4 regions of the Halomonas sp. NPDC076908 genome follow, and region 1 is predicted to be linked to each of the others. Evidence: predicted binding sites of a transcription regulator. Region 1 holds the regulator's gene; each other region holds the start of a gene.
The links. The regulator FNR, encoded in region 1, switches genes on or off when oxygen is low (the NO sensors DNR and NnrR bind a similar motif). The targets are predictions, from matches to a motif close to TTGATNTANATCAA.
Positions count from the first base shown of each region.

Region 2: a site for FNR is predicted at 1,570-1,583, ahead of cyoA (ubiquinol oxidase subunit II). Genes of this name have one in related genera too.
Region 3: a site for FNR is predicted at 1,209-1,222, ahead of ACQKE4_RS00870 (anion permease). Genes of this name have one in related genera too.
Region 4: a site for FNR is predicted at 2,602-2,615, ahead of ubiT (ubiquinone anaerobic biosynthesis accessory factor UbiT). Genes of this name have one in related genera too.

Region 1 covers NZ_JBNNIW010000015.1:38,780-42,888, forward strand. The annotation lists gene ACQKE4_RS10765 (DUF294 nucleotidyltransferase-like domain-containing protein) at 1-271, shown strand, start outside; gene ACQKE4_RS10770 (DNA polymerase III subunit epsilon) at 277-930, shown strand; gene ttcA (tRNA 2-thiocytidine(32) synthetase TtcA) at 1,027-1,962, shown strand; gene fnr (fumarate/nitrate reduction transcriptional regulator Fnr) at 1,955-2,701, opposite strand; gene hemN (oxygen-independent coproporphyrinogen III oxidase) at 2,784-4,109, opposite strand, start outside.
Region 2 covers NZ_JBNNIW010000020.1:21,556-25,664, forward strand. The annotation lists gene cyoB (cytochrome o ubiquinol oxidase subunit I) at 1-304, opposite strand, end outside; gene cyoA (ubiquinol oxidase subunit II) at 308-1,351, opposite strand; gene ACQKE4_RS12650 (DeoR/GlpR family DNA-binding transcription regulator) at 1,619-2,386, opposite strand; gene ACQKE4_RS12655 (outer membrane protein OmpK) at 2,711-3,559, shown strand; gene ACQKE4_RS12660 (NupC/NupG family nucleoside CNT transporter) at 3,597-4,109, shown strand, end outside.
Region 3 covers NZ_JBNNIW010000001.1:193,183-197,291, forward strand. The annotation lists gene aspA (aspartate ammonia-lyase) at 1-1,134, opposite strand, end outside; gene ACQKE4_RS00870 (anion permease) at 1,411-2,880, shown strand; gene menH (2-succinyl-6-hydroxy-2,4-cyclohexadiene-1-carboxylate synthase) at 2,888-3,652, opposite strand; gene menD (2-succinyl-5-enolpyruvyl-6-hydroxy-3-cyclohexene-1-carboxylic-acid synthase) at 3,636-4,109, opposite strand, start outside.
Region 4 covers NZ_JBNNIW010000001.1:220,837-224,945, reverse strand. The annotation lists gene ACQKE4_RS01005 (histidine kinase) at 1-877, opposite strand, end outside; gene ACQKE4_RS01000 (hypothetical protein) at 1,054-1,689, shown strand; gene ACQKE4_RS00995 (ribonucleotide reductase subunit alpha) at 1,763-2,155, shown strand; gene ACQKE4_RS00990 (SirB2 family protein) at 2,166-2,552, shown strand; gene ubiT (ubiquinone anaerobic biosynthesis accessory factor UbiT) at 2,692-3,189, shown strand; gene ACQKE4_RS00980 (globin domain-containing protein) at 3,259-4,109, opposite strand, start outside.

The DNA of each region.
Region 1 (4,109 bases):
CCGTTTGGATCGACGCTTTGCCGATGACCTGGGTGAAGCGTTAGCACTGTTTTCTGAGCTGCGTCTTAAACAACAGCTAAGTGCGTTGGATATGCCTATCAGTGCTCAAGTCGATGCTCAAGAATCGAATTCTCAAAAGAGCAACCGTGCTAACCGCGTTGTAGTGCAAACACTCTCTTCGCTTGAGCGTGACCTTTTGCGTGAAGCGCTACATATAGTAAAAGACTTTAAACAACGGCTTTCTCACCGTTACCACTTGGAGTATTCGTGAGCGGAATGCGGCTGTTAGATCGACACGTGACGCTCTTTAGCGGTTCACTGCGCACGTTGCTACGCCGCGAAAGCGACCGTCGGCGCTGCGCTGACTCGCCCTATGCTTGGCTATTTCAGCCATACATGGGAGATGAGCTTGTGGCCATTGCCTGTTATGTAACGCCCACCTCGTCGTCTCCGCTGATTAGCTTGGCTGCAGTGGTATTGAGCCAACAGCAGGTACGTACCAGTCATGCTTTTGTGATGACACTGGGCACGCCGGAGCATATCGAAAGCGCAACGCTGCGCCGTCATCAATTGCTGTACCAGGCAGGCGATATAGTGCCGCCCAGCAGTGAGAGCTTGAGCGCCCTCGTCGAGTTTATTGGGAATCGTCCGATTATTGGCTGGCAATTAGATAAACGGATTAGCACCTTAAATGTAGTGTTAAGAGCAACACTAGACTTTGCATTGCCCAATGCTCAGGTCGATGTCGCTAAACTGCATCAGCGCCAACTACGTCGTTCACACCCACAGGTTGAGCTCCCCAGTACCTTTGCAAAGGCGTTGGCGTGCTGGCAAGTGCCTAGGGTCGGCATGCAAAGTGTGTTGGGTGCAGCGACGGCCAGCGCGCTGCTGTATATGCGCCTACAACGCATTATGGCGGAAACAGATTAGCGGGGAGAGTTTGGGTCAGGCGAAGAGTATTGCTAGAATGGTGCCCAATTATGCCTTTCTAGCGCTTTTCACCATTTCATCGGCAGTGCTTATATCATGCAATCTCTTGATCATTTCGACCCCGCTCATTTTGATGCTACTGGCTTGGATCCTGTTGAGGCAGCCCCCGTTGATACTGTCCAAGATCTATCAGAGCAGGCTGATGCCAAGCAGAAGCGTGAGTTTAATAAGCTACAGAAGCGCCTGCGCCGAGAAGTGGGCAACGCGATTATTGATTACCAGATGATTAACGAAGGTGATCGGGTGATGGTGTGCCTTTCCGGTGGCAAGGACAGCTATACCATGCTGGAGATTTTGCGCAATTTGCAGCGCAATGCGCCGGTCAATTTTTCGCTGGTAGCCGTCAACTTGGATCAAAAGCAGCCGGGATTCCCAGAGCATGTGCTGCCAGCGTATCTGGATAAGCAGGGCGTGGAGTATCACATTGTCGAGCGTGATACCTACTCGGTAGTGAAGGAGAAAACCCCAGAAGGCAAAACCACCTGCGCGCTTTGTTCACGCCTGCGGCGCGGCTCGCTATATGGTTTTGCCGAAGAGATTGGCGCCAATAAGATAGCCTTGGGCCATCACCGGGAAGATATTCTTGAAACACTTTTTTTGAATATGTTCTTTGGTGGTAGCTTGAAAGCCATGCCCCCCAAGCTTTTATCCGATGATGGTAAAAACATCGTCATTCGGCCACTGGCGTACTGTAAAGAGTCAGATATTGCAGAGTTTTCGCGGCTGATGCAGTTTCCGATCATTCCCTGCAACTTATGCGGTTCACAACCTAATATGCAGCGTCAGGTAGTGAAGGAGATGCTCGCCGAATGGGACAAGAAATTCCCTGGCCGTTTGGAAAGCATGTTTAAAGCCGTCACTAATATTGCACCTTCGCAGTTGGCGGATCGCAGCCTGTTTGATTTTGCAGGCTTGGAAACGAAGCAGGCTGAGCTGTTAGCTGGGCGCATTAACGCCTTTAATATCAGCTAACCGTTTGCTCTTCTTCTTCGGCGAGGGTGATTAAACGCGGCATATCGAGAATATTGACCTCTCTACCTGAAACCGCCACCACGCTCTGCTGCTGGAAGCGGCTTAAAATACGGCTGACCGTTTCCACAGCTAAGCCAAGGTAATTACCGATGTCGGCTCTGGGCATGGAGAGTCGAAAGCTATAAGGCGAGTAGCCCCGGTGGCGAAAGCGATCCGACAGCGTGATCAAAAAGGTGGCCAGGCGCTGGTCGGCGGTTTTGCGCGATAGCAGGCGCATCATGCGGCGATCATCACGTAACTCCTTGCTCATACTGCGATACAGCTGTCCGCGCAGTTCGGGGAGCTCTTCCGAGAGTAAATCCAAGCGATCAAACGGGATCTCGCAGACGGTGGTTGTCTCCAGGGCGATCACGCTACCGGGGTACTGCTCTTCATCGATACCATCTAGCCCCACCAGTTCACTGGGTAGATAGAAGTTGGTTAGCTGCTCGCTGCCGTTACCTTCGGCGGTCATCTGTTTCAAGCTGCCCGAACGAACGGCGTAAACGCTGGTGAAGGTGTCGCCTTGCCGAAACAGTGGCTCACCTTTTTTCAGCGGTGAGCGTCGTCGAATAATAGCATCGAACTGGCCCATATCGTCCAGCTCAAGGGCAAGCGGCAGGCAAAGTGAACTCAGACTGCAGGTTTGGCAGCGAGCTTCGTGCGGTAGCGAGCGGCGATGGCTCATAGGTTCCAACATGCTTTGCTCCTTGCGTTAGTTACGCTGATATTATACGGACCGCAACTAGTATGGGAGCTTTCGCACCCTAGCGACAAGTTGATTAAACAATCTTAGAGTAGCGCTGCCCTGTTTGCCCAGGTAGATGGGCATCGAACGCCATGGCTAAATGGCGAATGAGCAGCCGCCCTATGGGCGTTGCGCTAAGCTGGTCGCCACTTCGGGTTAACAGGCCATCTTTCTCGGCGCTCTGCAGACGCTCAAGGGCAGCCGCAAAGTAACGCGGTGCATCAATATTCCAGCGTTCACTGACGGCGGCCAGGTCGATGCGCATATCGCACATCAGTCGCTCAATAACGTCCCGACGAATCAAGTCGTCTTCGGTTAAGCGCAGCCCCTTTACAGTGGCTAACTGGCCTTGATCCAGTGCCGCCTCATAGCGGGCAAGGTCGCTTGGGTTCTGCGCATAGACATCGCCAACCCGTGAGATAGCTGATACGCCAAGGCCGATTAAGTCGCACTGGGCATGGCTTGAGTAGCCCTGGAAATTGCGTTGCAGTGAGCCCTCGTGCTGAGCAACGGCCAGGCTGTCATCCGGGCGGGCAAAATGATCCATACCGATATGCACGTAGCCTGCTGCTGTGAGCATCTCAATGGTAGTGCGCAGAATTGCCAGCTTCTCCTCGCCACCCGGTAAATCGTCCTCACTAATGCGCCGCTGTGGGGGGAAGCGCTCGGGCATATGAGCGTAGTTAAACACCGAAAGGCGAGCCGGGTTGAGTTCAATGACTTGGCGTAAGGTGTCTGCAAAGCTCTTCTCGGTTTGAAAGGGTAAGCCGTAAATCAAATCGAGGTTAAGCGAGCGAAACCCGAGTCGGTGGGCTTCCTCCATCAACGTTTCAGTCAGTACTCGGGGCTGAATACGGTTAATGGCTTTCTGGACCAGCGGGCTTAAATCCTGAACCCCCAGGCTAATACGATTAAACCCCAGCGATTGAAGATGGCGCAGGGTAAAAACGTCTGCTTCGCGAGGGTCTATTTCAATCGCATAATCGCGCTCGGGAGACTCAGAAAGTCCAAACCGGGCATGCAAACGGTCAATCAGATCGCCCATCTGATTCAAGCTTAGAAATGTCGGCGTACCGCCGCCCCAGTGTAACTGCTCGACCGGCCGCGAGGTATCAAGGTGGCGAGCGGTAAGCACCATTTCGCGGTCTAGTCGGCTCAGGTAGGGCTCCGCCAAGGCGGTATTTTTGGTGGCAATCTTGTTGCAGGCGCAATAAAAGCAAATTTTACGGCAGAATGGGACATGGACATAAAGCGAGAGCGCGCGTTTGCCCGCGTTGCTGCGCTCTAAGGCCTGAGTTAGGTCGCCAGGGGTAAACTGCTCATTGAATGATAGCGCCGTGGGGTAAGAGGTATAGCGTGG
Region 2 (4,109 bases), on a different contig from region 1:
TCTGATCGTAGTGTTCGGGGGGTAAATACCCCGCTGCGCCTCCGGCGGCCATCGCCAGTTGGGTGCGCATCATAATCGCATCCGAGAAGCCGCGTAGCAGCATTACCAAGGCGACGATAAAGTACATGATACCGAGCTTTTTGTGGTCAACGGAGGTAAACCACTCGTTCCACAGCCAGCCCCACTTGCGGTAGTAAGTTAGTGCGCCTACCAGCGCGATACCACCAATGGCCATAAAGGCCGCCACGATCATGATGATCGGTTCGTGGTAGGGAATTGCCTCTAACGTGAGCTTTCCAAACATGGCTTAACCCCCTGCTTCAACGCTAGTGGGATGGCTGCGCATGGCATGCTCCCCACTGGCATGGTTATTAATATGATGGCCAGTCGCGGCCTGATGCTGCGAGCTATGAACACTTTCGCCATCGTGGGAATCAGCATGGTCACTGCCCATCTGATGGTCGCTTCCCGCCTGATGGCCGCCTCCTCCATGGTGCTCACCACCAGTGTGAAAGCTGGTCAAAATGCTTTCATAAAGCGCAGGGGAAATAGCTGAAAAGTGCTCCACGGGGTGGTATTCGCTGGGCTCAGCGAGCGTTTCATAGCGCTCTGGGTAGGTCAGTGTCTCGGAGGCACTGCGAACGCCTTCGACCCAAGCATCAAAATCGTCAGGCGTAGTGGCTTTTGCTTCAAAGGTCATGCCCGAAAAACCGGCACCGCTGTAGTTAGTGGAACGGCCGGGATAGCTGCCAACTTCATCAGCAATCAGATGGACATCGTTATCCATGCCCGCCATGGCGTAAATCTGGCTGCCCAGGTGAGGAATAAAGAAAGCGTTCATTACCGAGCCAGAGCTGACCCGAAAGCGCACCGGGGTATCTACTGGGAAGGCCACTTCATTAACGCTGGCGATACCCTGTTCGGGGTAGATGAACAGCCACTTCCAATCCAGCGCCACCGCCTGTATCTCTATTGGTGCAACATCGCTTTCAAGCGGTTTATGAGGATCAAGGCTATGGGAGGTTTTCCAGGTTAACAGGGCTAAAACAGCGATAATCGCGCAGGGGACGACCCAAATCACCGCTTCAATCGCGTTAGAGTGCGCCCAGTCAGGCAGATATTTAGCTAACGCATTGCTACGCCGATAGCGCCAGCCGAACAGCAGCGTCATCGCGATAACAGGAATAACTACGATCAGCATCAGACCAAAAGAGGTCAGTATTAGCGAACGCTGTTCAACCCCAATCTGCCCTTTGGGATCTAAAAGTGCCGAACTACAGCCTGCCAGAAACAGGCACAGCGCAAGGAGCACTAAGGTGCCTCGCCTGCGCCCGAGTGAGTGTCGTTGCATGGTGTGATCTCATGAGAGGGTCAAAAGGCACTAGCCAACTAAATAGCAAGGTAAATAGCAAGCTAAGTAGCAGACTAACTATAACACCATACTTTTCCCAAAATGTTGCGTTTAAAGGCACTACTCCGGGAAAAATATGCGTCGTCGAGCGGTGAGTGACGACGAGCCCGCATGCTCAAGCACTAAAGCCAGAACAGCTAAGACTAAAGTATTTTCTATTGATCCAGATCATGAAAGAAGTGGCGCATTGACGCACCTTATAAAATGCTAGGCGACGGTAACGGCGGGTGTTTCACTCCCTTGGCCTGTTAACAGTTGCGGAGCACCCTCTTCGTCAGTGACAACCACATCGAAATCGTCTAATGCCGCGAAATAGGCAGGACGAACCACACCAAATTTGCTGGCATCCACCACTAATAGACGCTGCATAGCAGTGGCGATGGCGGCTTGTTTGGGGGCCACTTCGTGAAAGTGGAAACAGCTCACCCCACGCTCAAGGTCTACTCCCGCGGCAGAAATTAGCGCTTTATTGATGCCTAAGCGCTCAATAGAGGCGGCAATATTATCGCTGCCAAATGACTGCGAGGCGGCATAAAACAGTCCGCCCAATAATACTAGGCGTACGTTTGGAAGCACGGCGACGGCATTGGCAACATTGAGCGCATAGGTGACTACCGTTAGCTCGCGGAAATGACTTAGCTGGCTCAACAGGGGAATTAGCGTCGAGCCGCAGTCAATAAACAGCGTATCGCCCTCTTCAATAAACGCTAGCGCACGCTGACAGAGACGGTACTTTGCTTGGTAGTGGCTTGCTTGCTGCTCAGTTAAATCGTAAATCGGCGTTACACCTGGATAATTCGCCATGACTAAACGTCCGCCCAGCAGGCTAATAGCTGAGGGATGGGTGGTCAGATCACGGCGAATGGTCATTTCTGAGACATCACACATCTCTGCGGCATCGCGCAGATGAAGAGTCCCGCCGCTGGCAAGCGCTTCCTGAAGTTTGGCAAGGCGCAGAGCGCTACGGCCATTCATGGTGGGCATCTCCTAGCAAACCCCCTCTTGTTGTGGTTTTCAATACTGTGGTTTTCAATACTGTGGTCTTCAATTCTATGCTGAGCGAGCGACGACAGAATTGCCACCGCTGTAATGACTTTTAATGCACATCCAGTCAACGACGAGAGCCTTATCACATTTAAATAGCGTTGATGTGACAACGCTTGCAAATCAACGTTAGAAAAATAACACTAAATGTTATAATTTTAACATTAACGCCAGCCCGCACGATTAACCCCCCGGATAGCTAGTGCCAAATAGCTACCCTCAAATGGCACCGCGACAACCTTTGTTGAGGCTCACATGACTGCTCGTACACTCTCGCGTACCCCACTTCGTACGCTGACTCGCACTTCGTCTTTAGTCACGCTTGGCGCTGGCGTTTTGATGGCAGGTGCGGCTACCACGGCCAATGCGGATACCTTTCAGCCCATCTGGTCCTTCGGTAACGTTTCCTTAAACTATTTAGATTGGTCAAGCGGCACTGAGTCGCGCACATCGACTAACGCCGCTAAAAGCGACTTTATGTTTGTCGAAATTGAAGGCGGTGCAGGCTTTAGCTGGGGGGAGTTCTACGGCTTCTTTGATTTTGAGAACCCCACTAACAGCCAGTTTGATGAGTCCAGCGGCGGTAAAGACAACTTTCGCACCGCAGGTAAAGTGACTTCACACATTTACCTGGGCGACAGCCCACTATCGCTTTATGCCCACGTTTACGATTTCCGCGACTACGGTTTTAACGGCCGCGAACAAGACCAGATTCTTGGCCTTGGCTACCGTACCACCTTCGATAACGGCCTATGGTTTAAACCGTTTATTGGCGCAGCGCGGGTACAAAGCGATGGCTACACTGGGATGAACGGCTATATGGCGGGCTGGGTTGCGGGCTATGATTTCTCGGCAATTAACCAGAACTTCAGCGTCACCAATTGGCACGAGCAAACCTTTGGTCGTGATGACGAGTACTTGGAACAGAACTTCGTTGGCGATACCGCAGGCAGTGTAGGGACCAATGGCGCACTCAGCTTTTGGTGGCACCCCAGCGATCTAATCACCACCGGCATTCAGTATCGTTATTCTGACAACAAGCTGGGCACCCCCAATGATTATCAGAATGCGATGATCTATTCCGTCAAGCTCAACCTACTATAAAACGAGTTTAACCCTTGCGGACTCGAAGGATCTCCCTATGACACTCCTTATGAGCTTGGTGGGTATGGTCACACTGGTGGCCATTGCCCTGATTTTCTCCTATGACCGTAAGTCGATTCGGCTACGTACGGTACTAGGTGCTTTTGCTATTCAAGCGGGTATTGGCGCCTTTGTGCTCTATGTGCCGTTTGGCCAAGCGGTGCTGCAAGCCATTTCATCAGGCGTAAGCCAAATATTGGTGTATGCCAACGACGGGATCGGCTTTCTGTTCGGCGGCTTAGCCGATGTAGAAAACGTTGGCTTTGTATTTGCGATCAAGGTACTGCCCGTCATTATCTTCTTCTCATCACTGATCGCCGTGCTTTACTACATCGGCATTATGCAGTGGGTGATTCGCATTCTGGGTGGCGCGTTGCAGAAAGCCCTGGGCACCTCGCGTACCGAATCGCTTTCAGCGACAGCGAATATTTTCGTCGGCCAAACCGAAGCGCCGTTGGTGGTGCGTCCGTTTATCGCCCGCATGACGCCCTCGCAGCTGTTTGCCGTTATG
Region 3 (4,109 bases), on a different contig from region 1:
GATCGACTCGAACATAGTTTGGGCGATCACCGGCTCCATGACATTAAGCTGCAACTGGCCTCCCTCGGCGGCCAGGGTGACCGTCACATCATTGCCAATCACTTTGAAGGCGATTTGATTGACGACTTCAGGGATAACGGGATTGACTTTTGCTGGCATAATTGAGGAGCCCGCTTGCAGCTCGGGCAGATTGATCTCGTTAAACCCTGCACGGGGACCAGATGACAGTAAACGTAGGTCGTTGCAGATTTTTGATAATTTCACTGCCAGCCGCTTGAAGGCATTGTGCAGCAACACATAGGCATTACAATCGGAGGTGGCTTCAATCAAGTCTTCTGCAGGCGTATAAGCTTGGCCTGTGATCTCAGCAAGCTTGGTGATGGCCAAGAGTGAATACTCCGGCGGTGAGTTAATGCCAGTGCCGATAGCGGTGGCACCTAAGTTCACCTCCAGCAGTGATTCCCGGCACCTACGGAGACTCCTCACTTCCACGTTTAACGTCACGGCGTAGGCGTGGAATTCCTGACCCAGGCTCATGGGTACTGCGTCTTGGAGCTGAGTACGCCCCATCTTTAGAATATCTTTAAAGGCTTCCGCTTTTGATTCAAACACCTCTGCTAGCCGCTCAAGCGCTGCTATCAGGCTATCGCAACTGCTGAACAGGGCTACCCGAAAGCCGGTGGGATAAGCATCATTGGTTGACTGACACTTATTGACGTGATCATTGGGGCCAATGACGTCGTAGCTGCCCTTTGGCTGGCCCATCAACTCCAGAGCAATATTGGCCAACACCTCGTTGGTATTCATGTTGACCGAAGTACCCGCACCACCTTGAAAAGCATCGACGGGAAATTGATCGAACCCTTTACCTGTGTTCAACATCAAGTCGCAAGCTGCGACAATATAATCGGCAATGTACGGTTCTATCGTACCCAACTCACCGTTGGCCAAAGCAGCCGCTTTCTTCGTCAATACCATACCCCGCACAAGATCAGGGAGGTCGGAAATTGTCTGGGAGCTAAGCTGGAAGTTCTCCTTTGCCCGTAAGGTGTGGATGCCATAATAATTCTGGCTATCTACTTCTTTGCAGCCCAGCAGGTCTTCTTCTGTACGACGAGAGATCTGATCACTCATGATTATTCACCCCCAATATGATTATCTAGTTATCTTCCTCTACATAACCGTATCTTGAAAGTTATCTACAAATTTTGATGTACATCAAAGCGGATCAGGATTTCTGAGTATATTCTGGCGTTTGGTGTACTCTTCAACGTTCTCGCCTCGCACACCTAGCTGACGTAACTTAATCCTAAAAGGCTAATTGGTGACGATAGGGAGATTTGCGCCCTCGTAGCTCAGAATAAATTAATGAGTAGCTCTGAATATACTTAAGAGAAGTAGAGGTGCCGCATGACAACCAATGCTCAACCCTCACCGCGGTGGAAACTACTAGCGCCGTTAGCAGTCGCTATTATTGTCGCGCTGATCCCCACTCCACCGGGGCTTGCGCCTCACGCATGGTACTTTTTCGCCATCTTCCTTGGCTGCGTGGTTGGCTTGATTCTTGAACCTCTTCCTGGCGCCGTTATTGGGCTGCTCGGCGTCACCCTCGCTGCGCTACTCTCGCCCTGGGTGCTCTTCTCGCCGGATCAACTGGCAGCAGACGGGTTTAATGCCGCCAACCAAGCATTCTCATGGGCGGTATCAGGGTTCACCAACTCAACCGTATGGCTGATATTCGGGGCCTTTATGTTTGCCTTGGGGTACGAGAAAACTGGCCTTGGCAGGCGTATTTCTCTCTGGCTGGTGCATGCCATGGGTAAGCGTACTCTTACGCTTGGCTACGCTGTGATGATCTCGGATACCATTCTTGCTCCTTTTACACCCTCCAATACCGCGCGTAGTGCAGGCACCATTTATCCGGTAATTCGCAATCTTCCCCCCCTTTACGATTCGCACCCCAACGACCCAAGCATGAAGCGCATGGGTAGCTTTTTAATGTGGACAGCGCTGGCCTCTACCTGCGTGACCAGCTCGTTATTTCTTACGGCGATGGCCCCCAACTTGTTAGCCGTCGCCCTGACCGAAAGCACAACCGGCATCAAAATCAACTGGGGGCAATGGTTTATGGCCATTGCTCCAGTCGGTATTTTGCTGCTGCTAATGGTGCCGCTGCTGTGCTACTGGCTTTGCGGCCCCGAGGTGAAAGCGGGCCATGAAATCTCTGATTGGGCAAGAGACGAACTAAAACAATTAGGCGCCCTCACCCGTAAAGAGGTCTTTCTGGTGGTAATGGTCGTGACTGCCCTGCTGCTATGGATTTTTGGCGGCGGCATTATCTCTGCTTCGCTAGTAGGGCTGGTGGTGATCTGTGGCATGCTGTTAACTGGCATCGTCACCTGGAATGACATCCTCAATAACAATGCTGCCTGGAATACCTTTGTATGGTTCGCCACCTTAGTGGCACTGGCAGGCGGGCTGAGTCAGGTGGGTTTCGTGAGTTGGTTTGGTAATGTGGTCGGTGGGCAGATCAGTCACTTTAATCCGCTGATGGCCATGGTGGCACTGGTTGCCATCTTCTATCTACTTCACTATTTCTTCGCCAGCGTGACAGCGCACGTTACCGCTCTGCTGCCGGTGATTCTTGCAGCAGCGTCGGGGATTGCCGGGTTGGATATGCAGATATTTGTTCTGCTGCTACTTCCCACGCTGGGCTTTATGGGTATTCTCACGCCCTACGGCACAGGACCAAGCCCGGTTTACTATGGCAGCGGCTACTTGCCTAGCGCTCTCTTCTGGCGCCTTGGGGCAATTTTCGGGCTCATCTTCCTAGTCGCTTGGCTAGTCATTGGTCTGCCCTGGTTAATGCTGTTTACCTAATCCTTGCTTATTCAAGGAGGCCATACCAAGCGTTAAGCTGCTGCGAGAGCGCTTCTGGTAGCTCGAAATGGAGATTGTGTCCCCCCTCCAGCGTGATATGACGCAGGTGGGGAGCCCTAGCAGCCAAACGGGATGCCAATTTATGAAACTTGGCATCCCGAAGACCTGAAAAATAGCTGACCGGTAGCGACGTGTTTGCCAGCCACGCCCATTGCGACGGTTGCTTGCCGAGTGACGTGGCACGCAGCATATTCGCGACAGCCGGCCCATGATTAGCAAGACGGCGTTGAATCTGCCGACGACGCTGGGCCTCGGTTAGGTCGGAAAACACCGGTTGTTGGTACCAGTCAGTCAGTACCCCCTCTATTGGTTCCTGCTCGAAACGTGTTGCCCAGCGTTCATCATGGGCAATGCGGGCGGGTCGCTCGCTGGTAGCCAGCCCTGGATGGGCGCTTTCCAACCAGAGGGCGGCAAGATCTAATGGCTGACGGCTGGCGTGGTAAAGCGCCAAGCGCCCGCCCAGGGAGTAGCCCAGCAGGCAATAGCGGCGAATACCGTGAGTCACCAGTGTGTCAGTAAGCCAATAGTGAAACGCCTCAAAAGTGGCGGTCTGGACGCGGTGATTTTCGCCATGGCCAGGCAAGTCCAACGCTAAGCAATCAACGCCTTCCAAGCCATCACTCACCCCCGCCCAATCGTGGCGGTCGCCCAGCAGGCCGTGCAGCATGACCAGGGTTGGCTTGGATGCCTTTTGCTTAAATTCGTCGCTCATCCTGTTCCTCCCGAATTGCGGCTCCTAGCGCTGTCAGATCATCGGCGACCTGTTGATGGGGTACGTTAACCTCGATCAACGTAACCCCCACCGTTAGAGCTTGGCTATAGGCTGTCGCAAAGGCGTCCAGTGACGCTGGCGCAACGTAGCCAAGCCCAAACATCTGCGCCGCATGCTCGAAGCTTAAGCCGTGAGGCTGTCGATAATAGCGCTCCAGCAGCTCCCCCTCTTTAGGCACGGGCAGCATATGGAAAATACTGCCGCCATCGTTATTGAGGATAACCACCACCAGTGGCTGGGTGGCTTGTTTCAGCAACGCCAGGCTATTGAGGTCATGTAACGCGCTGGTATCTCCCAGCAAAATAGTGATGGGCTCTTGGCGAGAGCAGCTAATGCCATAGCCAGTGGCAATCAATCCATCGATACCGGACGCACCGCGATTGGCAAATACCCGCAG
Region 4 (4,109 bases), on a different contig from region 1:
ACAGTTTTTCCAGTTCGCGCAGCATAGGCGCTGCGCTGGAGCAGAGATCGTTTCCACCGCCATAGAGCGAACGGCTGGCATCGTGCATCACCCGCATGGCTTGGTTGCTGCGCTCAAGCTCCTGTTTCTTGCGTGATACTTTGTCTTCCAGCGCGGCGTAGCTGGATGCCAGTTCAGCGGACATATTGTTGAAGGTGTCGCCTAGCAAGGCCAGCTCGTCGCTGCCACGAATCTGCGAACGCGGCTTAAAGTTACGCTGAGATGCTTCCCGGGCAAGTACCATAAGTTGGCGTAATGGCAGCACAAGGTTGTGGCGAACATCGTAGAGCGCTATGAATACCACAATAGCGATCAGCACTAGGAAGAGTACTTGCATCATGCCTAGCAGTCTTACCTTCGCCTCGGTGCTCTGCTCTAGGTAGGTCACCAGGATTTCGATGTCATTGACCATCGCCACGATCATCGTTTCTAGCCTATCTAGGTCACGTGCGGCGGCGGTTGGGTTCTGCAGAGCTGGGCGTAGCGTGTGTTGCCAGTAGGATTGGATTTCTTCCAACTGGTGGCGGCTCTCGTGGTGTTGATCGGCAGGAATACTTTGCTGGAGAGTAGTACCCTGCAAGCGCTGGTCGAAGCGCACCAAAATTGCTTCTAGCTGAGTCTCATGTGTCTCTTCGGGTTCATAGTACGCGCGCTGCAACGCTCCCATGATCTGGTAGGCGTTCATGCGTAACGAGCCAGCGACATTAATGGCCGCAGAATCCCCATGGGTACTGTTAGACATGCCCATGGTTAGAGTGATGCTAATAAGTGCCATACCACTGATAGCTAGCAGTGATGCAATGATGCGAGCAACCAGGGAGCGTTGAAGTAATTTCATGACGGTTCCAGTAGCACATAAGAGGTAAGAAAGTGAGGCATTAACTGGATCTCGATACGGGGGCTATTACTTTGGGGTTAGCCCGTCTACCTCCGATGCTTTTTGACCTAAACCCGGCATTTACCGACAATTCTGGCATGTCTTCTGATGTCTTCATACCCTCGCCGGGAAACACCATGCCTCCACCTATACCGCCTCCGACGCTGGAGACATCAAAAGAGCCAGTCAATGGCTATCAGGTGCTGGTAGCCATGCTATTGATGCCGCTGGCCAGCGCCTTAGCGGTAGCCAGCTGGACACTCTACGCGCTGCTCTCGATTCACCCTATCTATGTATTGTTGCCGGTGGGGAGTGGTGCTCTGTTGGCATGGCCTGCATGGCGCCTAGCGCGGCGAAATAATACCTGCAGCTTGATGCAGTGGCTGCTGTTGGGGCTCGCGCTAGCACTTGGCTGGTTTGGGGTGGCTAATCAGCCAGGGGAGTTTCTGCTGGTGGGAGGAGGGCTAGGGTTGGGGGGGGCTGTCATTGCCACCGGTATCGCCCACGCCAAAGGCTGGATGCCTGGCTGCCTAAAGTGCCTACTGGTAGGGCTCTTCCTTGCTCTGATGGCAGGCGTGGGGTTTTCTTTGCATATGGAGCCTTTGGTCGTTCAAGCCTATGGTTGGCGGGCAGCGCCATTGAGCCTGCTTATTCCACTCACCATGGTAATGCTGCTGTTATGGCTTTTCGTGGAGGCGCCTGCGGCCTCGACAGCAATGCGTGGCGATACCCAAAAATTCTCTGGCCGCAAAACGGCTCGCTCGCCAGATTAAAGATACATAGCAACGACGCATATTTCATAACGTCTCTCACCTATTAACAACCGTAACCATAAGGCCCTTTCCCATGACGATAGCGACATTTACCGATCTACTGCAGGAAGCTCGTCAACAAGCTAAGCCCCAGCGGCTGCTGTTTGTGTTCGTCCGCGCTGAACTGCCCGATTTTCCTGATGATGAGCAACGTCGTCGTTTTGAAAAGGGAGAGGGCGGCGTGCTGATCCCCGTCGTCTGTGTGGACAAGTCGACCGATGACCTGAGCAGTATGGCAGCGTTGGTCGAGGAGTCTGATCGTACCGGCTTCGAATGGGATCTGGTGTTTGCTGCTGCCATGGACGACCCGGCGGATGGCGCTGAGATTGAACGTCAGCTTCAGCGTATGGCGGAGTCGCTGCAAATGGGCAATATCACCTCGTTCATCGCTTTCGATCGTCATGGCGATGCCGTGAACGTTGGCTGAGGGCGTTACCGTGGAACACTATTTTGTCATTAAGCATCTGCATATGATGGCCGCTGCGTTGAGCATCACGCTCTTCATGGTGCGCGCCTGGTGGTCGGTGCGGGAAAGCCCGCAACTCAAAGCCCGTTGGGTCAAGGTATTGCCTCACCTCATCGATACGGCTCTGTTGGGCCTAGGGGTGACGTTAATGATGCTGCTCTCCGTATGGCCCTGGCAGCTTCCCTGGCTGGGAGCCAAATTGCTGGCATTACTGGCGTATATCGGTATTGGCAATATTGCCATTAAACGCGGGAAGACGCCCCAGGCGCGTGGTATTGCCGCCGTGGTGGCTATCTGTTTATTCGCCTATATGGTGGGGGCCGCCATTCGCCACAGCCCTCTTTCCTGGCTAGCTTGAGTCGGGCTGGTACATCGCAATGGCCATGAGTGAGGTTATGTCGTCTCTACTGACACATATCAGCTCGCAGCGTCATGGCAGTGCTTAGTATAGACCCCATGGCGTTTGCCATTGTTGCTTTTACTTAGGAGTGCGTACTGTGTCATTGCTACCGTTTGTTGTTCCCCCGGCGTCTGCGTTGCTGCCTCTACCGGTAAACCTTGAGCATTTGATTCGTCTTCTTGATCCGAAGGTGCCTTTCATTATTAAGCAGCGTGTAATCGCGCCTTTACTCAACCGTACGTTTGCTGAGCCTCTGCAAGAGGGCGAGTTTGATGTTCTGGAAGGGCGGCGTATTACCCTCGCCATCGGGGATTTAGGGGTGACGCTAAGCCTGACGCTTAAAGCCCAGCGCTTGGTAGTATGCCGTGAGCAGGGCGAGGCAACCATTCGTGGAGGATGGCGCGAGTTTTTGTGCCTTGCTACTCGCCGCGAAGACCCCGATAGCCTGTTTTTCCAGCGTCGTTTAGTCATAGAAGGGGACACGGAGCTGGGGTTAACGCTTAAAAACCTGCTGGATGGCCGTGAGGAAAGTTTTGCGCAAGGTCGTTTAGGTGAAGTGCTGATGGGGCTAGAGCGGATGTCGCGCAGTGGGTGATTTCACCCTCCCCAGCTTCCAGGAATTTATTAGGCGGCGTCGGTATGCGTTACTGAGGCCGCCTATTTATCAAGCGGCGTCGAGCGGTCGCGAGGGGCCGAAGTGCTCAAAGTGTCGGCGGTCTGCGCCGATACCTAGCTCAGCCAAAGCATTGTTGATAGCCGTCATGAACCCCTGGGGACCGACAAAATAGCAGCGAGCCATAGGGCCAGGCAGGTAGTCAGCTAATAAGGAGCGGTCGATACGCCCAGTATGATCGGCGCAGTTTCCCCGTTCATGAATGCTGACAGCTTGAAAACGTTGGGGATAGGCAGCCTTCAAGGTTTTAAGCTCGTCATTAAAAGCGTGATGATCGGCATCTAAGGCAGCGTGTAAATAGACTACCTGTCGTCCAAGGGCCAAAGCATGCCGCGCTATGGGGAGAAGTGGCGTTTGACCGACTCCCCCGCTGGCAAACAGCAGCGGTTCGTCACCCTCTACCAGCGTCAAATCACCTGCGGGGGGAAGCAGCTCTATGCTATCGCCTGGTTGCAGGACGTCGTGAAAATGACGACTGACTAGCCCTTCTGCTTCGCGTTTGATTGAGATGCGATAGCTCCGACCATTGGGGGTATCCGATAGGCTGTAATGCCGATAGGCCGGTTCGCCATTAATGGTTAGGCGTACGCCGATATATTGGCCAGGCTCATGGTCAGCCACCGTGTCGCCATCCTCGGGTGCCAGAATAAAAGAGCGAATCAAGACACTCTCCTGCTGGGTGCTGGCAATCTTGAAGCGTCGGGTGCCCCGCCAACCGCCAGGACGCTGCTCAAACTCACGGTAGCGCTGGTCTTCAAGGTCGATGAGTAGTGCAGCAAGCTCGTTATAAAGCGCGCCCCACGCACCGGCGATTTCTGGTGTTATGGCATCGCCAAGAACAT